4 regions of the Pantoea sp. LMR881 genome follow, and region 2 is predicted to be linked to each of the others. Evidence: predicted binding sites of a transcription regulator. Region 2 holds the regulator's gene; each other region holds the start of a gene.
What was found. The regulator Fur, encoded in region 2, represses iron uptake genes when iron is present. The targets are predictions, from matches to a motif close to ATAATAATGAGAACNACTATCAA.
Positions count from the first base shown of each region.

Region 1: fepD (Fe(3+)-siderophore ABC transporter permease) is a predicted target of Fur. The motif match lies at 3,204-3,226, and genes of this name have one in related genera.
Region 3: fes (enterochelin esterase) is a predicted target of Fur. The motif match lies at 2,799-2,821, and genes of this name have one in related genera.
Region 4: exbB (tol-pal system-associated acyl-CoA thioesterase) is a predicted target of Fur. The motif match lies at 3,223-3,245, and genes of this name have one in related genera.

Region 1 covers NZ_JAPVOK010000002.1:1,870,365-1,875,606, forward strand. Annotated here, with positions in the region: gene O3W44_RS10595 (enterobactin synthase subunit F) at 1-326, shown strand, start outside; gene O3W44_RS10600 (ATP-binding cassette domain-containing protein) at 388-1,188, opposite strand; gene fepG (iron-enterobactin ABC transporter permease) at 1,185-2,165, opposite strand; gene fepD (Fe(3+)-siderophore ABC transporter permease) at 2,162-3,169, opposite strand; gene entS (enterobactin transporter EntS) at 3,297-4,547, shown strand; partial or broken gene fepB (Fe2+-enterobactin ABC transporter substrate-binding protein) at 4,542-5,242, opposite strand, start outside.
Region 2 covers NZ_JAPVOK010000002.1:1,246,421-1,251,662, forward strand. Annotated here, with positions in the region: gene ybfF (esterase) at 1-355, shown strand, start outside; gene ybfE (LexA regulated protein) at 522-797, shown strand; gene fldA (flavodoxin FldA) at 932-1,462, shown strand; gene fur (ferric iron uptake transcriptional regulator) at 1,810-2,253, shown strand; gene O3W44_RS07710 (hypothetical protein) at 2,312-2,707, opposite strand; partial or broken gene glnS (glutamine--tRNA ligase) at 2,940-4,608, opposite strand; partial or broken gene nagE (N-acetylglucosamine-specific PTS transporter subunit IIBC) at 4,758-5,242, opposite strand, start outside.
Region 3 covers NZ_JAPVOK010000002.1:1,862,430-1,867,671, forward strand. Annotated here, with positions in the region: gene dacB (serine-type D-Ala-D-Ala carboxypeptidase) at 1-307, shown strand, start outside; gene O3W44_RS10580 (TonB-dependent siderophore receptor) at 362-2,623, opposite strand; gene fes (enterochelin esterase) at 2,866-4,083, shown strand; gene O3W44_RS10590 (MbtH family protein) at 4,124-4,345, shown strand; gene O3W44_RS10595 (enterobactin synthase subunit F) at 4,338-5,242, shown strand, end outside.
Region 4 covers NZ_JAPVOK010000002.1:2,870,509-2,875,750, forward strand. Annotated here, with positions in the region: gene metC (cystathionine beta-lyase) at 1-3, opposite strand, end outside; partial or broken gene O3W44_RS15375 (TRAP transporter large permease) at 138-1,423, opposite strand; gene O3W44_RS15380 (TRAP transporter small permease) at 1,437-1,943, opposite strand; gene O3W44_RS15385 (TRAP transporter substrate-binding protein) at 1,993-2,970, opposite strand; gene exbB (tol-pal system-associated acyl-CoA thioesterase) at 3,330-4,058, shown strand; gene exbD (TonB system transport protein ExbD) at 4,066-4,488, shown strand; gene O3W44_RS15400 (MFS transporter) at 4,967-5,242, shown strand, end outside.

The DNA of each region.
Region 1 (5,242 bases), 620 kb from region 2:
TAAACCGTGAGCGCGAACAGTTTATCGCTGCACAACGGCAGCAGGCTGGCGAAGGGATGGAAGCGATGTTCAATACTATCGAAGCTAACTACGCCAGTTCGGTGCGCCTGTTAGCCACGGCGCGCAGTGCCCGCTTCAACGGTCGCGCCACGCTATTTCTTGCAGAGCAGACTCAGCAACCTGGCCAGGATGCACGCCGTGCCTGGTCGCCCTATGTGGCTGAACTGGACATCTGGCCAGTAGATTGCGCGCACGTCGATATTATTTCACCGCGCATGTTTGAGCAAATTGGTCCACGTTTGCAGCAGTTGCTGGCTGAGTTTTAAGTTACCGTGCGTCTTCCCGGCCCTTACTCATTCAGGGTAAAGGCCGGGACAGGCGCACAGGCTAGCCTGCATGCTGTCGGCCCAGCGGCACAATCATCGGTGTGTGCGCCACGGGATCGTCAACAATGACGCAGCGCAGACCATAAATCGATTCGATTAGCGCGGGCGTAACGATTTCACTCGGTTTCCCTTCAGCAATAATCTTGCCGTGGCGCATGGCAATCAAATGGGTCGCGTAACGGCAGGCCTGATTGAGATCGTGCAATACCACGACCAGCGTGCGGCCATGCTGCTGATTCAAATCCTGCATCAGCTCCAGCAGTTCAATCTGGTGTGTAATGTCCAGCCAGGTTGTCGGCTCATCCAGCAGCAGAAGCGGCGTTTGTTGCGCCAGGACCATTGCAATCCATACGCGCTGACGCTGTCCGCCAGAAAGGGTATCAACCTGCTGACTGGCGATGTCCGCGACACCGGTTGCCAGCATCGCTTCCTGAACCGCCGCTTCATCTTCATCGCGCCAGCGACCAAACAATGACTGATGCGGATAGCGACCACGCGCCACCAGTTCACTGACGCTAATACCGGCAGGCGCATTAGAGCTTTGCGGCAACAAACCTAAACGGCGCGCCACCTCTTTCGTGGCGTAGCGGGCGATAGCTTCACCGTCCAGCAGTACCTGCCCTTTTAACGGCGCGGCCAGGCGGCTCAGCGTGCGTAAAAGCGTTGATTTTCCACACGCATTTGGCCCGATGATCACCGTCATTTCGCCATCGGGTATCGTCACTGACAGATTTTCCGCCACGATTTTTTTATCGTAGCCGAGCGTCATTGCGTCACCCTGGAGCCGTGAAGTTACTGTCATTGGCGTCGCGCCTCCCGCACCAGTAAAGCGATCAGATAAATTCCGCCAAGGCTGACCGTGATGACGCCAACCGGCAATTGATAAGGCAGAAAAAAGTGCTGTGCTGCGTAATCTGCTGCCGTAAGTAACAGCGCACCGCACAACGCGGCCATGGGTAACGCGCCCTTAACGCCACCGCACAGGCGACGAGCAATTTGCGGTGCCAGCAGCGCAACGAATGAGATCGGCCCAACCAGCGCAGTTGACGCAGCCGTTAATATCACGCCAGCCAGCATCAGCCAGATGCGGCTGCGCTCAACCGGTACGCCCAGGGCGCACGCGGTATCATCTCCCATCTCCAGCAGGCGCATACGTCGCGCTAACAGCGTTGTGGCAAACAGTGCCAGTAGCAGCACAACGATCACCGGCCTGGTTTTTGCCCAGGTGATGCCATTAAGCGATCCGGCGCTCCACAAGCCAGCACTGAGCGCGGCTTCCAGGGAGGCGCTGATAATCAGCCAACTGTTCAGCGCCATCAGCAGCGCCCGTACGCTAATGCCGACGATAATCAGACGAAAAGTATTAACGCCGTTACGCCAGGCGAACAGATATACGACGCCTGTGGTGGCTAATCCGCCCAGCAGCGCAGCCAGCGTCATGCCTTCAATATTTTGCTGAAACAGCACCAGCGCCACCAGTACACCGCTGTAAGCGCCGGTATTGAATCCAAGGATATCCGGGCTGCCCAACGGATTACGCAGCAGTGACTGAAAAATCGCACCGCTCACTCCCAGAGCGGCACCAATCAGCAGCGCCATCAGCACGCGCGGCAGGCGCCACTCAACCACAATAAGCTGGATATTGCGCGCCGCCTCGCCGTTGATAACCTGCCATAGCTGCTCTGCCGAAACCGGTAATGTGCCACGCGTCACACCGAAAAAAGCCAGCAGCGCACAGGCCAGCAGCAGGGCGAAACTGTTTATCGCCACCCGATTCATACCTGCCCTCTTCCCGACTTACGCCGTACCAGCACAATCAACACTGGCGCACCGAGAATCGCTGTCACAATGGAAACGCGCAGTTCGCCCGGCACAGCGATGCGGCCAAAAATATCCGCAGCCAGTAACAGACAAGGCGTCATCAGCAACGTCCCTGGCAGCAGCCAGCGGTGATCGTTTCCTGTCAGCGCGCGTACAAGATGTGGCGCCATTAAGCCAACGAAGGCAACAGGGCCAACAGTAGCCGTGGCAGCACCGCTCAACAGCGCAATCGCTAATAATCCGGTGAGTTGGGTGCGTACGACCTGAGTACCGAGCGCGGTTGCCATATCCCCACCCATGCTCAGGCTGTTTAAAGAGCGCGCCAGCAGCAGTGCCAGCACGCTGCCGATGAGCACGGCGGGAAAGGTGGTGCGCAGAATGGCAAAGCTCCGAATATCCAGCGAGCCGCTGTGCCAGAAACGCAGGTGATCGTAAATGTCAGGATTGAGAAGCGATAAACCCGAGGTCAGTCCTTCCAGCACCGCGCCCAGCGCCACGCCAGCCAGGGTCAAACGAACCGGATTGACGCGGCCGCCGCCCAGTGCACCGGTTAACGCAACCAGCAGCGAAGCAAGCAGCGCACCGGCAAAAGCAAAGCCGAGCCAGTCGATCGGCGAATCTGCGCCAAACAGCGCAATACCCATCACCACCGCAAATCCGGCACCAGCGTTAACGCCAAGAATGCCTGGATCGGCAAGGGGATTGCGCGTCAGGCTTTGCATTAACGCACCGGCCAGCCCTAACGCCATGCCCGCCAGTAAGCCCGCTAAGGTGCGAGGTAAACGCGCTTCACGTACGATTACGCAATCCGCACTGCTGCAACTGGCAAGCAGGGCGTGCGTAACATCGTGGAAAGCGATCGGTTTTGCACCCAGCATCAAACTGAGCACAAGAAGAAGCAACAGCAGCATCCCTGAACCTGCTATCGCATAGAGTTGGCGCATAACGTAGTAAACCTTCACTGTTCAACGACACTGCGGGCAAGTCACTTTGATAATGATACTTGTTATCGTTATTACTCTTATTTTTGTATGTTACCATGAGTTATTCGCTGTATGGCGAGGAAAATCAGCATCTAAAGGCGAATAAATGAACAAACCCTCCTGGTTTATCGATCTCAGCCTGCTTAAAACGCACCCCGATTTTCGCGCTGTGTTTATTGCTCGCTTTATTTCAATTGTCGCACTCGGCATGTTAGCCGTCGCCGTTCCGGTGCAAATTCAGCAACTGACGCATTCGCCGATGCTGGTAGGCTTATCAGTAACGCTGGCAGGTGCGGGCATGTTTATCGGTCTGCTGACCGGTGGCGTGCTGGCCGATCGCTATGAACGCCGTCGGCTTATTTTATTTGCGCGTTCCACCTGCGGATTAGGTTTTGTCGCGCTGTGTGTTAATGCGTTATTACCTGAACCTTCAGTTATTGCGGTGTTTGTGCTGGGGTTGTGGGATGGCTTTTTTGGCGCGATTGGCGTTACGGCTTTGCTGGCTGCCACTCCAGCCCTGGTCGGGCGCGAAAACATCATGAAAGCGGGCGCTATCACCATGCTTACCGTGCGCTTCGGCTCGATCCTGTCCCCCGCGATTGCTGGCCTGGTGATTGCGCACGGGAGCGTCGCGTGGAATTACGGTTTGACCGCCTTCGGTACGCTGCTCACCGTATTAACCTTGTTGAAATTACCGGTAATGCCACCACCGCCGCAGCCGCGCGAACATCCGCTTAAAGCGTTAGCCACGGGCGTACAGTTTCTGTTTGCCAGCCCGGTTGTTGGCATGGTGGCATTAATTGGCGCATTAGTGACTCTGGCGAGCGCGGTACGCGTGCTTTATCCCGCCCTGGCACCGCACTGGCAGGTTGATCTGGAGCGGCTTGGTCTGATGTATGCTGCGGTGCCGCTGGGTGCAGCTGTGGGTGCGTTAACCAGCGGTCGGCTGGCACAGGCGTCGCGTCCCGGCATACTGATACTGGCAAGTGCCGTGGCTGCTTTTATGGCGCTGGGCCTGTTCAGCCTGATGCCAGGCTATGAATCAGGACTGGCCTGTTTAGTGGCGTTTGGCTACTTCAGTGCGATTAACAGTCTGGTGCAATATTCGATGATTCAAACCCTGACGCCGGATGCCTTACTGGGTCGCATTAATAGCTTATGGACCGCGCAGAACGTCACGGGTGATGCCATTGGCGCAGCAGTGATTGGCGCAATGGGATCGTTGCTGCAACCCCAACAGGCGGCAAGTCTGTTTGGTTTCGCTGCCGCGCTGTTGGGTATTCTCATGTGGTTGATAATGGGCCGCCTGCGCCGTTATCAGACGCCAGCAACCCCGCTGGCGCAACAGACATCATGATTTAACAAACAACTGCTCAAGACGCGCCAGCAAGTTGCTGGCGCTGTAGTAATCAAGGCGGAAAGAATCCAGCCCCAGCGCATACACCTGCTTGTTTTTCACTGCTGGCGTTTGTGCCAGAAAAGGATTTTTCATCACCGCGTCAGTGCTTTTTTCATCAGCCGCAAACAGCATAAAGGTGTTGCCGTTCAGACCGGCCGCCAGATTTTCACCCGATAACTGAATGATATCCTTGCGCTGGCCCATGCTGTGCCCTTGCTGAATGCTGGCAGGCAGTGTCGCCAGCGTGAAACCTAACTGCTGAAGCAGTTTTCCCTGTGCCGATTCAGCTGTCCACAGGTTCACCGCGCGGCCATCCGCGTTCCAGACCATGGCAGAAACAGGCTGTGCCGGTAACGTCAGGCGTTTTTTAAGGCTTTTTCCCGATCGTCGAAGGCTTTAACCCGAGCCGCGGCCTGCGCTTCATGACCGGTTGCTTCGCCCAGTAAACCAACCAGTTGTTGCCAGCTTTTATCGTCGTAATTCACCACTAAGGTTGGCGCGATCGCTGAGAGTTGATCAATCAGCTTAAGCGCCGAATCATTGCCGGTGGCACTCACGATGATGAGATCGGGCGCTTGTGCGGCGATCGCTTCTGCAGCGGGCTCGCCAATATATAAACGCTGAACGCCACGCTGCTTAGCCACATCGCCCCA
Region 2 (5,242 bases):
TGGTGTGCAGCGTCGTAGTGATGCGGCACAGGTCATGCGCAGCGTGATTGCTGAAGAAGGGGTGATTCAGTTCATCCTTAAATCCTTCCATGAAGGGGAATGGCGGTTTAATGTGCCGGTGTTATGGGATAATTACGCGGCCATTTCGGGCTGGCAAGAGGTGCCTGCGTGGCCGCACCCTGCTCTGTTTATTCGTGGCGGTGACTCAGCTTATCTGGATAATCGTTATCGGGACGCCTTGTTGAAACAGTTTCCGGCCGCCCATGCTCACGTTATCAGCGGTGCAGGACACTGGGTGCATGCTGAAAAACCTGAAGCCGTGTTACGTAGCGTGCGGCGTTTTTTTGCGCTTTAAAAGCAAATACCTGGCAGCAAAGGTTTAGGATTGGCGTCCGCGGTTAGCGTGGAGTATGATGGCGCGCTAAAATTTTGCCGTCGGTTATTTTTACTGCGGCAAGGGCCAATAATTAATAATCTGCGCAGCGTAAATTTCGCTCGCGCCTATTCAGTTTCACAAAGCCATGGCAAAAGAACACACTGACCGCACTACGCTTGATCTGTTTGCCGACGAGCGTCGCCCTGGTCGCCCTAAAACCAGTCCGCTTTCGCGTGATGAACAACTGCGTATCAACAAGCGCAACCAACTGAAACGTGACAAAGGGCGCGGGTTACGCCGTGTCGAACTTAAAATGAACAGCGAAGCCGTCGAAGCCCTTAATACCCTGGCGGAACAGCGCAATCTCAGCCGCAGCGAATTAATTGAACAAATGCTGCTGGCACAACTCAAACTGGACTGACGCGCGCAAAACGCACGCAAAAACAAATGTCGCGGCTTTACAAGTTCCGCGCTTTTGTCACGTCTGCTATTATTCGCAGAAATGTGCTTTTTGGCACACATCTCATCATCAGGATTTAAGAGGTTATTTTACCCATGGCAATCGTAGGCATCTTCTTTGGCAGCGATACCGGCAACACCGAAAACATTGCAAAAATGATCCAGAAACAACTGGGTAAAGACGTTGCGGAAGTCCATGACATCGCGAAAAGTACCAAAGAAGATCTGGAAGCGTTTGACATCCTGCTGCTGGGCATCCCAACCTGGTATTATGGCGAAGCGCAGTGCGACTGGGATGATTTTTTCCCGACGCTGGAAGAGATCGACTTCAACGGCAAACTGGTCGCCCTGTTCGGCTGTGGCGATCAGGAAGATTATGCAGAGTACTTCTGTGATGCGATGGGCACCATCCGCGATATCATCGAGCCAAACGGCGCAGTGATTGTCGGTCACTGGCCAACTGAAGGCTATCATTTCGAAGCTTCTAAAGGCCTGGCAGACGATAAACATTTTCTCGGTCTGGCCATTGACGAAGATCGTCAGCCTGAACTGACAAATGAACGTGTCGAGACATGGGTTAAGCAGATTTTTGATGAGCTGCAGCTCAAAGAGATTATCGAAGCATAACCTTTTCAGACTCAATGTGGGCGCTGGCTCACATTGAGTCAATGGAATTTCCTATAGAAATAATAGCCACATTTTTTTAACTTTCTTTGTTTAATCTGTAGAATACCCCCATCGGTCATCCGCTTATTTCTCTGGACCAGAGATGAGGTAGAGCGAAATGTTAACTGATTCCTGCAGAAATCCCCTTCCGCTGTAAATACCTTACAGACTGTGGCGATTTTCGGCGCGTCCCTCGGTTTTCATTTCGGTGCTTCAGTTCTATAATGAGACGCAAATGAGAATGAGTGTAGATCGACATTCAAGGCCAAGCGCCACAAAAGTGATTAAAGTAACAGGACAAAATCCGCATGACTGACAACAATACCGCATTAAAGAAGGCTGGCCTGAAAGTCACGCTGCCCAGACTGAAAATTCTGGAAGTGCTTCAGGAACCTGAATGCCATCACGTCAGCGCGGAAGACTTATATAAACGCCTGATCGATATGGGCGAAGAGATTGGTTTGGCAACCGTATATCGCGTGCTTAACCAGTTTGATGATGCAGGAATTGTGACCCGTCACAACTTTGAAGGCGGTAAATCTGTCTTTGAGTTAACGCAACAGCATCATCACGATCACCTGATCTGCCTGGATTGCGGTAAAGTGATTGAATTCAGTGACGAATCAATCGAAACACGCCAACATGAAATCGCAACACGTCATGGCATTAAACTCTCTAACCACAGCCTGTATCTGTATGGACACTGCTCGCTGGGTGACTGCCGCGAAGACGAATCGCTGCACGACAAATAATTCGCTTTGCACAGAGATGAAAAAGCCGGTGAGATACCGGCTTTTTTTCTGCCTGAAATCAGGCTACCAGCGTTTCCTGTAAGTAGCGCCAGCGAGGAATGGAAGTGCTGCAATCAAGAATAGCCAGTGAAATGCGGCTTTGATTATGACCGTTCATTATCTGCAACCCCCGATATTGTATCGTGATTTCATCCGGACGTTGTGAAAGGATAATATGTTCACTGGTGGCGATACGCATCCCTTCACGTTGCCCCTGCAACTGACGGAACAGCTCTTCGACGTCATTCAGGTTGAGCTGTTTCCCTTGCGGCGTCACCATACTGAAGTCAGGATGAAAGTGCGAGAGCAGGAGATGAAAGCTATCATCTGCCGCGCCAGACTGGTTAAAAATACGTTCAATTAGCTGATGTAACACGACGACACTGTGTTTAGCTTCCTGGGCGAGAACGGTCATTTTTTTCCTTATAACCCCGTTTAGCAACGCTTAAGTGCGCATAGCCTACCTGAAAAAAGACAATTAACATCTTGTAATTGATTAATTTTATTAAACTCAGATTCATCCCATTTTTTTCCGTGAACGCTTTTTGAACATATCAGCACAAACATTTGTATTGGAATAAATCGCAGCCATAAAAAGGGCGATTGCTCGCCCTTTTGTCTTTTTATCATGCCTGGGATAAAAATCTTTAATCGCCGATTTTAGCCCAGGTATCACGTAATCCTACCGTGCGGTTGAACACCAACTGTGACGGTGTTGAATAAACGCTGTCTGCGCAGAAATAGCCTTCACGCTCAAACTGATAAGGTGAAGAGGCTTCAGCATGACCCAGCCCCGGCTCAACAAATCCCTGCTTAATTTCCAGGGAGTTTGGATTAATCGCCGAGAGGAAATCTTCCGCTGCGCCCGGATTCGGCACGCTAAACAGGCGATCGTAAAGACGGAACTCTGCTGGCAGTGCATGTTCAGCTGAAACCCAGTGAATGACGCCTTTGACTTTGCGACCATCTGCCGGATCTTTGCTTAACGTATCAACGTCGCATACGCAGTAGATGCAGGTAATATTGCCGTCGTTATCTTTTGCTACGCGCTCAGCACGGATCACATAAGCGTTACGCAGTCGCACTTCTTTACCCAGCACCAGGCGTTTGTACTGCTTGTTGGCTTCTTCCCGGAAGTCAGCGCGGTCGATCCAGATTTCACGGCTAAACGGAACCTCACGCGTGCCCATTTCCGGTTTGTTCGGATGGTTAGGCATACTGATGATTTCAGTGTGGCCTGCGGGTAAGTTCTCGATAACGATTTTTAACGGATCCAGCACAGCCATTGCACGCGGTGCGTTTTCGTTGAGGTCATCACGAATGCAGGATTCCAGTGAAGCCATCTCAACAATGTTGTCTTGTTTGGTGACACCGATACGGCGGCAGAACTCACGAATCGACGATGCGGTATAACCACGACGACGTAAGCCAGAAACGGTCAGCATGCGCGGATCGTCCCAGCTTTCAACATGCTTTTCACTCACCAGCTGCGTCAGCTTACGTTTCGACATCACTGCATATTCAAGATTCAGGCGAGAAAATTCGTACTGACGAGGATGAACCGGAATGGTGATGTTATCTAACACCCAGTCATACAGGCGACGGTTGTCCTGAAACTCCAGCGTACAGAGCGAATGCGTAATGCCTTCCAGCGCATCAGAGATGCAGTGGGTAAAGTCATACATCGGATAGATGCACCACTTGTTACCCGTCTGATGGTGTTCAGCAAATTTGATACGGTATAACACCGGATCGCGCATCACGATAAAGTTAGATGCCATATCGATTTTGGCGCGCAGGCAGGCTTTACCCTCTTCGAACTCGCCCTTGCGCATTTTTTTCAAACAGCGCGAGATTCTCTTCAACGCTGCGATCGCGATAGGGACTGTTTTTGCCCGGTGCCGTCAGGGTGCCACGATATTCGCGAATCTGTTCAGGCGTGAGTTCATCAACGTAGGCCAAACCTTTGTTGATGAGTTCAACCGCGTAGTTGTAAAGCTGATCGAAATAGTCTGAGGAATAACAGACGTTGCCACTCCACTCAAAACCCAGCCATTGCACATCACGCTTAATCGACTCAACGAATTCCACGTCCTCTTTAACCGGATTGGTATCGTCAAAACGCAGATTACATTGCCCTTGATAATCCTGAGCGATGCCAAAATTCAGGCAGATCGATTTCGCATGACCAATATGCAGGTAACCATTTGGCTCTGGCGGAAAACGGGTATGCACGCTGCTGTGCTTACCGCTCGCCAAATCTTCGTCAATGATTTGACGAATAAAGTTAGTTGGGCGGGCTTCAGCCTCACTCATCACAAAATCCTCAATACGAATAGCGGGTGATTTGTACCACGAAGTAACGGAGTATGATCCACAAAGCGCCGAAGGGAAACAACCGTTTGTTAAGCGATAAAAACAAAAAGGCAGGGAACACCTGCCTTTGGGATGAGATTGCGTGGTAATTAGCCTTTTACTTCATACAACCGCGTTTCACCCGCCACCACGTGACCGCTGGCAAGCAGCGTCAAACCGGCAAAGTCTTCGCTGTTGCTCACGACAACCGGACTGATCATTGAGCGTGCATTGGCATTGAGGAAGGCAAGATCCATTTCCAGAACCGGCTGGCCAGCCGTCACGGTTGCACCCTCTTCAACTAAGCGCGTGAACCCTTTACCGTTAAGCGCCACGGTATCCAGCCCCATATGCACCACAATTTCAACACCATTTTCGGTTTCGAGGCAGAACGCGTGATTGGTATTAAAGATTTTTACTACGGTTCCGGCAATGGGCGCGACAACGGTTTTATCGCTCGGGTTAATGGCCAGGCCCTCACCGACAGCTTTGCTGGCAAAGGCTTCATCTGGCACCTCATCCAGCGCAACGACTTCACCGCTTACTGGTGCTAACAGGGTAGCAATCACAGCGACTTCACTCTTCATCACAGCCT
Region 3 (5,242 bases), 620 kb from region 2:
CATTGCCAAAAACGACAGCACGCTTGACTACATTTCGATGCTACCGCTGGCGGGGCATGATGGTACGTTGCTCTATCGCGGCGGTTTGCATGAAGCGGGACTGGATGGCAAAGTCTCAGCTAAAACCGGCTCTCTGCAGGGCGTTTATAATTTAGCAGGCTTTATTACGACCTCAAGCGGGGCGCGTGTCGCTTTTGTGCAGTTTCTGTCGGGCTATGCAGTGCCGCCGGAAAATCAGCGTTCACGCCGTGTTCCACTGGTGCGTTTCGAAAGCCGACTCTATCGCGACATCAATCAGAATTACTGAGTTGGGAAAGAAAGATGACGCAGCGGGTATTTTACCCGCTGCGTTTTTTTATGACTAAAAATGCGTATTAAGACTCATATAGTAAGTCCGTCCCGATTCGTTATAGGTGTTCGCGCCTGCGCCATACATATAAGCGCCCGTTGCCGCGTTACCCGTCGTCTGCGCATTTCCTTCACGGAAGTGACGCTTATCGAACAGGTTTTCGATACCGAGCGTGATGCTGGCATACTTGTTAATGTCATAGGTTCCGCTCATGCCAACAATGGAATAAGGACTCACCTCATCCTTCTCACTGCCGGTAACCGCTTCTCCTTTATAGTTGTACTTCTTCGGCGTCTGTGTGCCGTACCACGTCAGCGTGGTTTGCAGTGACAGATCCTGCGTCGCCTGCCAGCTTAGTGTTGAATTCAACGTATATTCCGGGATGATCGACAAGCGATCGCCGGTTGTTTTGTTCTTACTTTGCAGCATGTAAGTGATGTTGTTATTCCAGGTGACCGTATCGGTAAACGGAATATTCAGCGTCCCTTCCAGCCCTTCGACCACGGCTTTAGGGACATTCTCCCACTTATAAACGTCGGTTGAGCCGTTGGTAGAAGTGCCGGTTGGTACATAACCTGATTCGATCTTGTTGCGGTAATCATTACGGAACCAGGTAACACCCGCCTGATAGCCTTCATGTTTCCACTCCAGCCCAATTTCTTTATTGATACTGGTTTCAGCTTTCAGATCTTCATTACCCATCAGATAACAGGCCCCTGAACTGTCAGCACAGCCCTGCCCACGGCTGTAAAGAATATAGTTCGGGTTGGTCTGATAAAGGCTCGGGGCTTTATAAGCACGTGCGATGCCCAGTTTCAGGGTGAAGTCATCCCCCAAACCTTGCGACAGGTTAAGCGACGGGCTCCAGTTGTTGCCGACAATTGAGTGGTGATCAAAGCGCAACGCTGGCGTCAGCATGGTGCTGTCCGTCAGCTCCATGTTGTCTTCAGCAAATAGCGAAAAGATTTCTGCCTGAGAATAAGGGCTGCGCGTACCGCTGGAGACACCCGCAATGTTGCCTCCTGACAGCGCCTGGCTGTTAGAAACGCCATCCTTCATGCGCTGTTGATTCCACTCGGTCCCTATTGTCGCCGTTTGATTAACCAGCAGTTCGAAGGGGATGCTGACTTCGCTGTGCAGCAGCACATCGTCCAGCTGAATAGTTGAAAAGCCGCTGTCAGAAAAGATGCCTTCTGTTCCGCCCGCCAGGCCTTCATTCATACGCGAGTTACGGGTGTTTTCATATTGCGCATAGGTGTTGGTGCTGATGCCGTTATCCCATGCACCTGTCCAGGTTACGGCAAAGTTCTGGCGATAAAGGCGGTTCGTCTCTTCACCATATTCACTTTGCACCAGCGCACTGGTGTTGGTGTTCTGGGTATCCCCGGCGTACAGGTTGCCCTGGCGACTGTAACCCGCTTCGAATTCCAGCGTCTGCATGGGAGCAAAGGCCCAACGCAACAACGCATTGATATCTTTGTTCTCTACTCCTTCACGGCCAGCCGGAACCGTATCTGCATAGGATCCGGTACGCAACGACTGATGACCTTCATTGATGAATTGTGCATCAGCCTGGGTTTTTGCCAGCCCGCCATATAAGCGGAAGCTGAAATCATCACCCAGCGGACCTGACAGGCTGAAATTGGTACGTTTGGTCGAGCCTTCTTGTTTATGTTCCGGCGCGTTGAAGTAGGTATTCCAGGAGCCGTGCCATTCATTAGTCTCTTTTTTGGTAATGATATTGACTACTCCGCCCGCCGCGCCGTTGCCGTAACGTGCCGCCGCCGGACCACGAATGACTTCAATACGTTCGATCATCTCTGGCGGCACCCAGCTGGTATCGCCGCGTGTATCACGCTCGCCACGCCAGCCAAGGCGTACCGAGTTACGGCTGGTGACCGGGCGGCCATCAATTAAAATCAGGGTGTTTTCCGGGCCCATACCGCGAATATCAATTTGGCGATTGTTACCACGCTGACCACTGGTAGAGTTCCCGGTAAGATTGACGCCGGGCATAGTGCGGATAATTTCAGAGACATCACGCGCCGGTGGGCGTTTTTTGATTTCATCCGCAGTAATGGTTGAAACACCCGGAGCCTGGAGTGTCTGCTGCGCCGCGTTCACTACGATGGTGCCGCCGTCGGCATCGACTGATTCGTTGCTGGATGTGCTGGTTTCGGTAGATGTTTCCGCAGCGAATGCCGCAGGAGCAAAAGACGCGGCTAAGCCGATGTCAATCAGAATGGCCACTGATAGCCGTGATAATTTTTTCATTGTTTTGGTTCCTGAATTGCCAACCGTAGGGGCGGTTGGCGCGCCGGTTAAAGGTAGTTAACCTTGCCTGTAACGCATTCCAGATCTGACCGAGCCGTATTCAGAGGCTGATTAAGCGCAGATGCGGCAAACGGAACGCGCGCGCTCCCTGTAGAGCGGAAACACCCTATTGCAAATGAAAATAATTATCAATAGTATTATTCATAACATTCATGAAAGTAACTCTTTGCAGCGATCGGCTAATGGCGTGTATGACGTGGTTAAATGAAATGACCGGCAATGAACACTGGTGGCAGCAGCAGCAGCAACGCGGCATACCCTTTGTTGAAATCAGTGAAACCGGTGATTGTCAGGTCACGTTTTTTTGGCGCGACCCGGAAGGCGATGAGTCCCGTTCATCGACGCAGCGCGTCTGGATCAATATTACCGGTGTCACCGATCATCATCAGCAAGCTGCCCCTGTCTCCTTAACGCGTTTACCCGAAACCGATGTCTGGTTTTGGCAAACCACGTTGCCCGCCACCTGGCGCGGCAGTTATTGCCTGATGCCTGACAGCCAGTCGGATACTTTTCAGGGCCAGCCTGATATGCAAGCACTGCGTAGCTGGTGGCGCGATAAATTTCCTCTGGCACAAATCGACCCGCTTAACCGCCTGCGCGGCTGGTCCGGCGGACGCGGCATGGGCGTTTCGCCGTTGCAACTGCCGCATTCTCCCGATCAGGCGGTCTGGCGCGCCGTGGACGAAGGGAGTGCGCCACGCTTACCGCTACAGCAACATCTCTGGCGCAGCGATCGCCTGGGCAATCAACGCGCGATCTGGATTTACACCACAGGCGATGAGCAACCGGAAAATCGCCCGCTCGCCCTGTTGTTAGACGGACAGTTTTGGGCCAACAGCATGCCCGTTGCCGGTCCGTTACAGCAACTCACCGACGCAGGCGCGTTGCCGCCGGCTGTGTATGTCATGATCGATATAATCGACCGCGAGCACCGGACGCAGGAGCTCACCTGCAATGCTGATTTCTGGCTGGCGATCCAGGAAGAGCTATTGCCGCAGGTACAGACGTGGGCTGCGCACCGCAACGAAGCCGCCAGCACGGTGATTGCCGGACAAAGCTTTGGCGGCTTATCTGCGGTGTACGCCACCCTGAGCTGGCCAGAGACTTTCGGCGCGGCAATCAGTTTGTCTGGCTCTTTCTGGTGGCCAGAACGCGGCAATGCCAACGGCTGGTTACCCCAGCAGTTACAACAAGGTTTACTCGCTGCGCCACCACGTCATTTTTACTTAGAAGCCGGACGGCGTGAACGCCTGATTCTGGCCGCAAATCAACAACTTCAGGGTGATCTGACCGATGCCGGACATCAGGTCAGCTATTACCCGGTCGAAGGTGGCCATGATGCGCTGTGCTGGCGCGGTGGCCTGCTGAACGGACTGAAAGCAATGTGGCAACACCTGTAATTCGCTTATCTCACTCGTTCTCTACGAGCAGGAGACAGACATGCAACACCTGAACCCGTTTGATGATCCACAACAGGATTGTCATGTATTGCAAAACGACCAGCAGCAATACAGCTTATGGCCTGCCTTTAACGCGCTTCCTGTGGGTTGGCGCTCAGTATTTGGTCCGCAACCGCAGGCAGCCTGCCTGAACTGGTTGAACGAAAACTGGCACGACATCCGTCCGGTTACTGATAATGCAAACCGGAGCGACAATGTCTGAGTCCCTGATGAGCCGAAACCACACTGAACAACACACCCTGCCTCTGGTGGCAGCACAGCCCGGGATCTGGATCGCCGATCAACTGTCGAAACATCACAACGCTTATGCGGTGGCACACTTTATTGAGCTGCGCGGCGAGTTAAACAGTGCATTGCTGGGGAAAGCCATTGTTGCAGGTATGAAAGAGGCTGATACCCTGAACATGGCCTTTGGCGAACAGGACGGCGAACCACAGCAGTGGCCTGCGCCGCAGGCCTTTAGCGAGCCAGAGGTGATCGATCTGCGCCACGAAGCCGATCCCGCCGCCGCCGCACGTGCCCTGATGCGCACAGATATGTCAGGCGATCTTCGCGTCTTGAGTGGCGCCCCGCTGTGGCACCACAGTTTAATGCGCCTTGGCGATCGCCACTGGTACTGGTATCAGCGTTACCATCATTTAGTGGTTGACGGCTTCAGCTTTACCGCCCTTACCCGCCGCATTGCTAATCTTTACACTGCCTGGCAGCGAAAAGAAACCGCGCAACCGACACCGTTTGTACCGTTCAGTGAAGTGGTCGAGGAGTATCAGCGTTATCAGGCCTCTTCAACCTGGCAGCGTGACCGCCAGTTCTGGCGTGAAAAAGGGGCGCAACTGCCGCCACCTGCCTCGTTATCGACACAACCGCTGGCCGGACAAAGTGCCAGCACCGATCTGATCCGGCTTGAGCTGGCGTTGGATCGCGCTAGTTTTCAGACGCTGTTATCGCATACGCAGGCTCATCATCTCAGCGCCGCCGACACCGCTTTTGCGCTGGTGGCGCTATGGCTGGCGCGCCTGAGTGGTCAACATGATTTTGCGGCAGGTTTCATTTTTATGCGCCGCATCGGCTCGGCTGCGCTGTGCGCGACCGGTCCGGT
Region 4 (5,242 bases), 1.6 Mb from region 2:
CATTAATCTCTGCCTTGCCGCTTCCAACAAAGCCTTCACGTTAACATGAATCGGCCTGCAAGGTTGACCCCGAATGGCGATTATCAGAGTGGGGAGGAGGCAAAAAAACGGGCCAGCCTGGCCCGTCTTCTCCTTTATTACATCACACCCATAATGTGAGGCAGCCAGAGCGACAGCGAAGGAATATATGTCACCAGGAGCAGGATCAGGAAAAGCATGCAGTAAAACGGCAGCATTGCTGTAACCACTTGCTCAATCTTCTGTTTTCCGACCGCACTGGCCACAAACAGTACCGTACCCACTGGCGGCGTAATTAGCCCAATACCGAGGTTAGTGAGCATAATCATGCCGAAATGTACCGGATCGACACCCAGTGATATTGCCACCGGCAGTAACACCGGCGTCAAAATCAGGATCAGCGGTGCCATATCCATGAGCGTGCCAACCACCAAAAGCAGTATGTTGATGCACATCAGAATCACATACTTATTGTCTGAGATGCTGGTAAAGGCTTCGGTAATCAGGGTAGGTAACTGCATAAAGGTCATCACGGCGCCAAAACCCGCAGCAAAGGCGATTAACACCATAACAATGGTAACCGTTTTGATGGTGCGAAAGACCAGGATATGAAGCTGGTTCCATTTGAAGTCACGGTAAATAAACATGGTGACAAAAAGGCCCACATGCAAGCGATGGCTGCCGATTCCGAGGCGGTAAAGATGCCGGATAAAATGCCGCCGAGAATGATAACAATGGTAAACAGGCCCCAGAACGCATCGACGAAAATCTTCAGAGCCTGACGAAAAGGAATACGCTCACCTTTGGGATAGCCACGCTTGCGGGCAAAACCCAGACACATCACCATCAAACTCAGACCCAGCAATAACCCCGGCACAATCCCGGCCACAAACAGCGATGAAATCGTTACCACGCCGCCGGTCGCCAGTGAATAGATCACCGAGTTATGGCTGGGCGGCGTTAATACCGCCTGGACTGAACCACTGGCTGTCACGGCGGCGGCAAAATCGCGTGGATAACCTTTCTCTTCCATTTGCGGGATCATTACCGAGCCGATGGATGCCGTATCTGCCACTGATGAACCGGAAATCGCGCCAAAAAAGGTCGATGCCACAATATTCACCAGCGATAACCCGCCACGAATAAAACCAACAAAAATATAGGCAAAGTTGACCAGCCGTCGGGCGATACCACCTTCCGCCATAATCGCGCCCGCGAGAATAAAGAAAGGAATGGTCAGCAGAGAAAATTTATTAATGCCGTTCGTTATCTGGATAACCACCGCTTCCAGCGGCAGGTCGATCCACCACGCGCCGATAAACGCGCTCAGGCCGACAGCAAAGGCCACCGGAAAGCCCAGCAGCAGTAACACTACCAGGCTGCCAATCAAAATCAGTGCGTCCATTTTTGTGCTCCGCTTAGTGAGTGCCGCCAAGGGTAACGATCGGCCGCTGGCTTTGATCGCCGCTTAGCAATCGCTCAATAACAAACAGCAGGGTGAAGATTGAGCCAACGGGAATAGGCAGATACATTTCGCCGTAAGTCACCATAGGCAGCGAGGCGAGTGACTGAATCCACATCGCTTCACACAGGTTGTAACTGGCTTGAAAGATGATCAGACAGGTGGCGATCATTAACAGATCGCAGACGCGCAGCAGCAAACGTTGTACCGGGAGCGACAGGCGATCGGTCATCATCGAAACACAAATATGTGTACCGGCGCGATAGCCTACCGGTGCACCGATAAAAGTAAAAATTACCATGCAAATGATCGCGACCGGTTCCGGCCAGGCAAGCGCACTGTTCAACACGTAGCGGGCGAAAATCCCGATCGGGATCACCGTCACCATTATCAACAGCGCGACGGCGGCGATCGTCATGCACAGCAGATAAAGCCCATCCATCAGACGTGAATATGCAGTCATAATCGATACCTGAATAAGTTCGCCATGCAGAAGCATGGCGTAGAGAAGGTTATTTCACGTCGGCGATTTGCTTCATCAGATCCTGATATTTACCGCCAAACTGATCGCGTACCGGCTGCGTGGCTTTCATGAAATAGTCACGATCAATTTCCTGAAAAGTCACGTTACCGGCTTTCATTTTTTCCATTGATTGCTGGGTATAAGTTGCCCACAGTTGGCGCTCTTCATCCTGCGCTTCTTTACCCAGTTTTTTGAGCAGCGCCTGATCGTCAGCAGAGAGACGATCCCACAGCGGTTTAGAGTAAAGAATCATTTCTGGCTGAATGAAATGACCGGTCAGGGTGTAATACTTCGCGACAGGCAGGTAGTTGTGCGCAACAAAGGTTGGTGGATTGTTCTCAGTGCCGTCCACGACGCCGGTTTGCATGGCGCTGAACACTTCACTCACGCCCATGGCGACCGGGTTCGCGCCCATCGCTTTCAGGGTAGCGAGAGAAATGGCGCTGTTCTGCACGCGGATTTTCATGCCTTTCAGATCTTCCGGCTTCGTGATGGGTTTCTTGGTGATCATGTTGCGCACGCCTGCATCGGTCCAGCCGAGGAACACCATGCGGGCATTTGGATCCTTATCAAATTTCTCTACAATCTGTTTGCCGACTTCTCCGTCGAGCACTTTGTGCATATGATCCTCGTCGCGGAACACATACGGCAGCGTTAATACACTGGTCTCTGGCGCAATAGACGTAACGGGGGCCAGCGAGACGCGGATCATATCGATCGCCCCTAACTGGACCTGCTGTAAGGTCTGCTCTTCATCACCTAATACGCCGCCAGCATAGACTTTCATTTCTAACCGTCCATTCGTCGCCTGTTTGAGCTTCTCGCCCATATGTTCCAGCGCGACCACGGTTGGATAACCAGCAGGCTGAACCTCAGCCACTTTAATTACTTTGGCAAACACCACGGCAGGGCAAAGTGCCACAGCGGAAGATAACGAAACTGCGAGTAGTAATTTTTTCAGTGTCATTCTGTTTTCTCCAGCATAGAAAGGGCGGTAAAGGCGGCGCATAGGATTTCCGCAAGCAAGGTGGCCGCGTGCAGCCAGCATAGTGAAAACGCGACGCGAGAAAATATGACAATGACGATTGAATGAATGCCATCACATTTTGAAACGATGTTTTAATAAATTTATGTGTGTCGTCACATTTTCAAAACATCCCGATAAAGTGTGATCAACCTATAAAGATCGCAGCATAAAAAATGGCCCTTTCGTTTGTAAATAGTAATGAGAACCACTATCAATTCGCTGATTTTTTTGCTATCATTCGCGCTTATTCTGTATCCGTGCACATCAGTTGGAGAAGCAGCGTGGTAGCCAGTGATTTGATGCAAACGGACCTTTCCGTTTGGGGCATGTATCAACATGCCGATATCGTGGTAAAAATGGTGATGATTGGCCTGTTACTGGCCTCAGTTGTGACGTGGGCGCTTTTCTTCGGTAAATATGCCGAACTCAGCGCAGCCAAACGCCGCCTTAAGCGCGAGCAACTGGCTCTGGGCGAAGCCCGCAGTCTCAATGATGCCGCACGTGCTGCCCAGCAATTCCACAGCAACAGCCACAGCGCCGTGCTGTTGAATGACGCGCAGAACGAGCTGGAACTTTCTGCCGGTGCCGAAGATACCAACGGGATTAAAGATCGCACCAGCTTCCGCCTTGAGCGCCGCGTTGCTGCCTTCAGCCGTCATGCCGGTCGTGGCAACGGTTTCCTGGCGACTATTGGTTCTGTTGCGCCGTTTATCGGTCTGTTCGGCACCGTATGGGGCATCATGAACAGTTTTATCGGCATCGCAAAAACGCAAACCACAAACCTTGCTGTCGTTGCACCGGGTATCGCAGAAGCGTTGCTGGCAACGGCGATTGGTCTGGTTGCTGCGATCCCAGCCGTCGTGATTTACAACGTCTTTGCCCGCATGATTGCCAGCTATAAAGCGTCGCTGGGTGATGTTGCTGCACAAATTCTGCTGTTACAGAGCCGTGATATCGATCTGGGAAACGTCGTGGTTCAGCCTGAAGCTGCACGTCCAGTGGCTACTCAGAAACTGCGCTTAGGATAAGTTTTTTATGGCAATGCGATTAAACGACGACCTGGAAACCGATGGTGAAATGCATGAAATCAACGTTACGCCGTTTATCGACGTTATGTTGGTTCTGCTGATCATCTTTATGGTGGCTGCGCCGCTGGCGACCGTGGATGTACGCGTTAATCTGCCCGCTTCCACCAGTGCACCGCAGCCGCGCCCGGAAAAACCTGTTTACCTCTCTATCAAAGCTGACAAGCAGTTATATATCGGCAACGAGCAGGTCACGGCTGAGTCGCTGGTTAACGTGTTGAGCAACCAGACGGAAGGCAACAAAGAGACCACTATTTTCTTCCAGGCAGACAAGAGCGTGGATTATGAAACGCTGATGAGCGTGATGGATCAGCTCAGAACCGCAGGCTATCTGAAGATTGGTTTGATGGGCATGGAAACGGCTCAGAAGTAACGTTTCTGATTCAGGAAATAAAACAGCGCCCTCGCGTTTTATCTTTTCCCGCTGAATAAAGGCCCGTATGAACGGGCCTTTATTTTTTGTATTGCCTCTTAACAGCTGACTTATACCCCTTTGCGTTTCTTTCCCGAGTGAGCAGATGCCGGACTGATGAGGGATCACGCCGCTTATACTCTGATTCAATCCGCTTTTTTCTCACAGAGATAGCGTATTGAATTTTGACGGGCCATTTGCAGGCTAAAAATAAGGGGAATCAACAAAAACCGGATTAAACGTTATGGCGTTAATACGGTAAGCCAGTCCTGCAACCGATCGCTGCCGTACAGGCCGTTTCCGTCTTAAAAGCAGCAACATCAAACGATCGTGCTGCCCAGGCTAATTTGTTAATTTCTTGTTACCCAACTACACACTTTTGTAAAGTGGAATGGTGAATTGCATCACATTATTTCCCGCTCCGGCAGGCTAAAAGGGGATAAAAAACCCAGGAAGCCGTTATGAGCCACACTCAGTCTTTACAAAGTCTACGGGCACAGCCCGTACTGTCTTCACCGTTACCAGCGGTAACTTTCTCGAAATGTATGACTTCATGGTGTTCGGCTATTACGCCAGCGCCATTGCGAAAACGTTTTTTCCCGGCGATAACCCGTTCGCGTCGCTGATGTTGACCCTGATGACCTTTGGTGCTGGCTTTCTTATGCGCCCGCTTGGCGCAATTATTCTGGGTGCTTACATCGATCATCATGGTCGG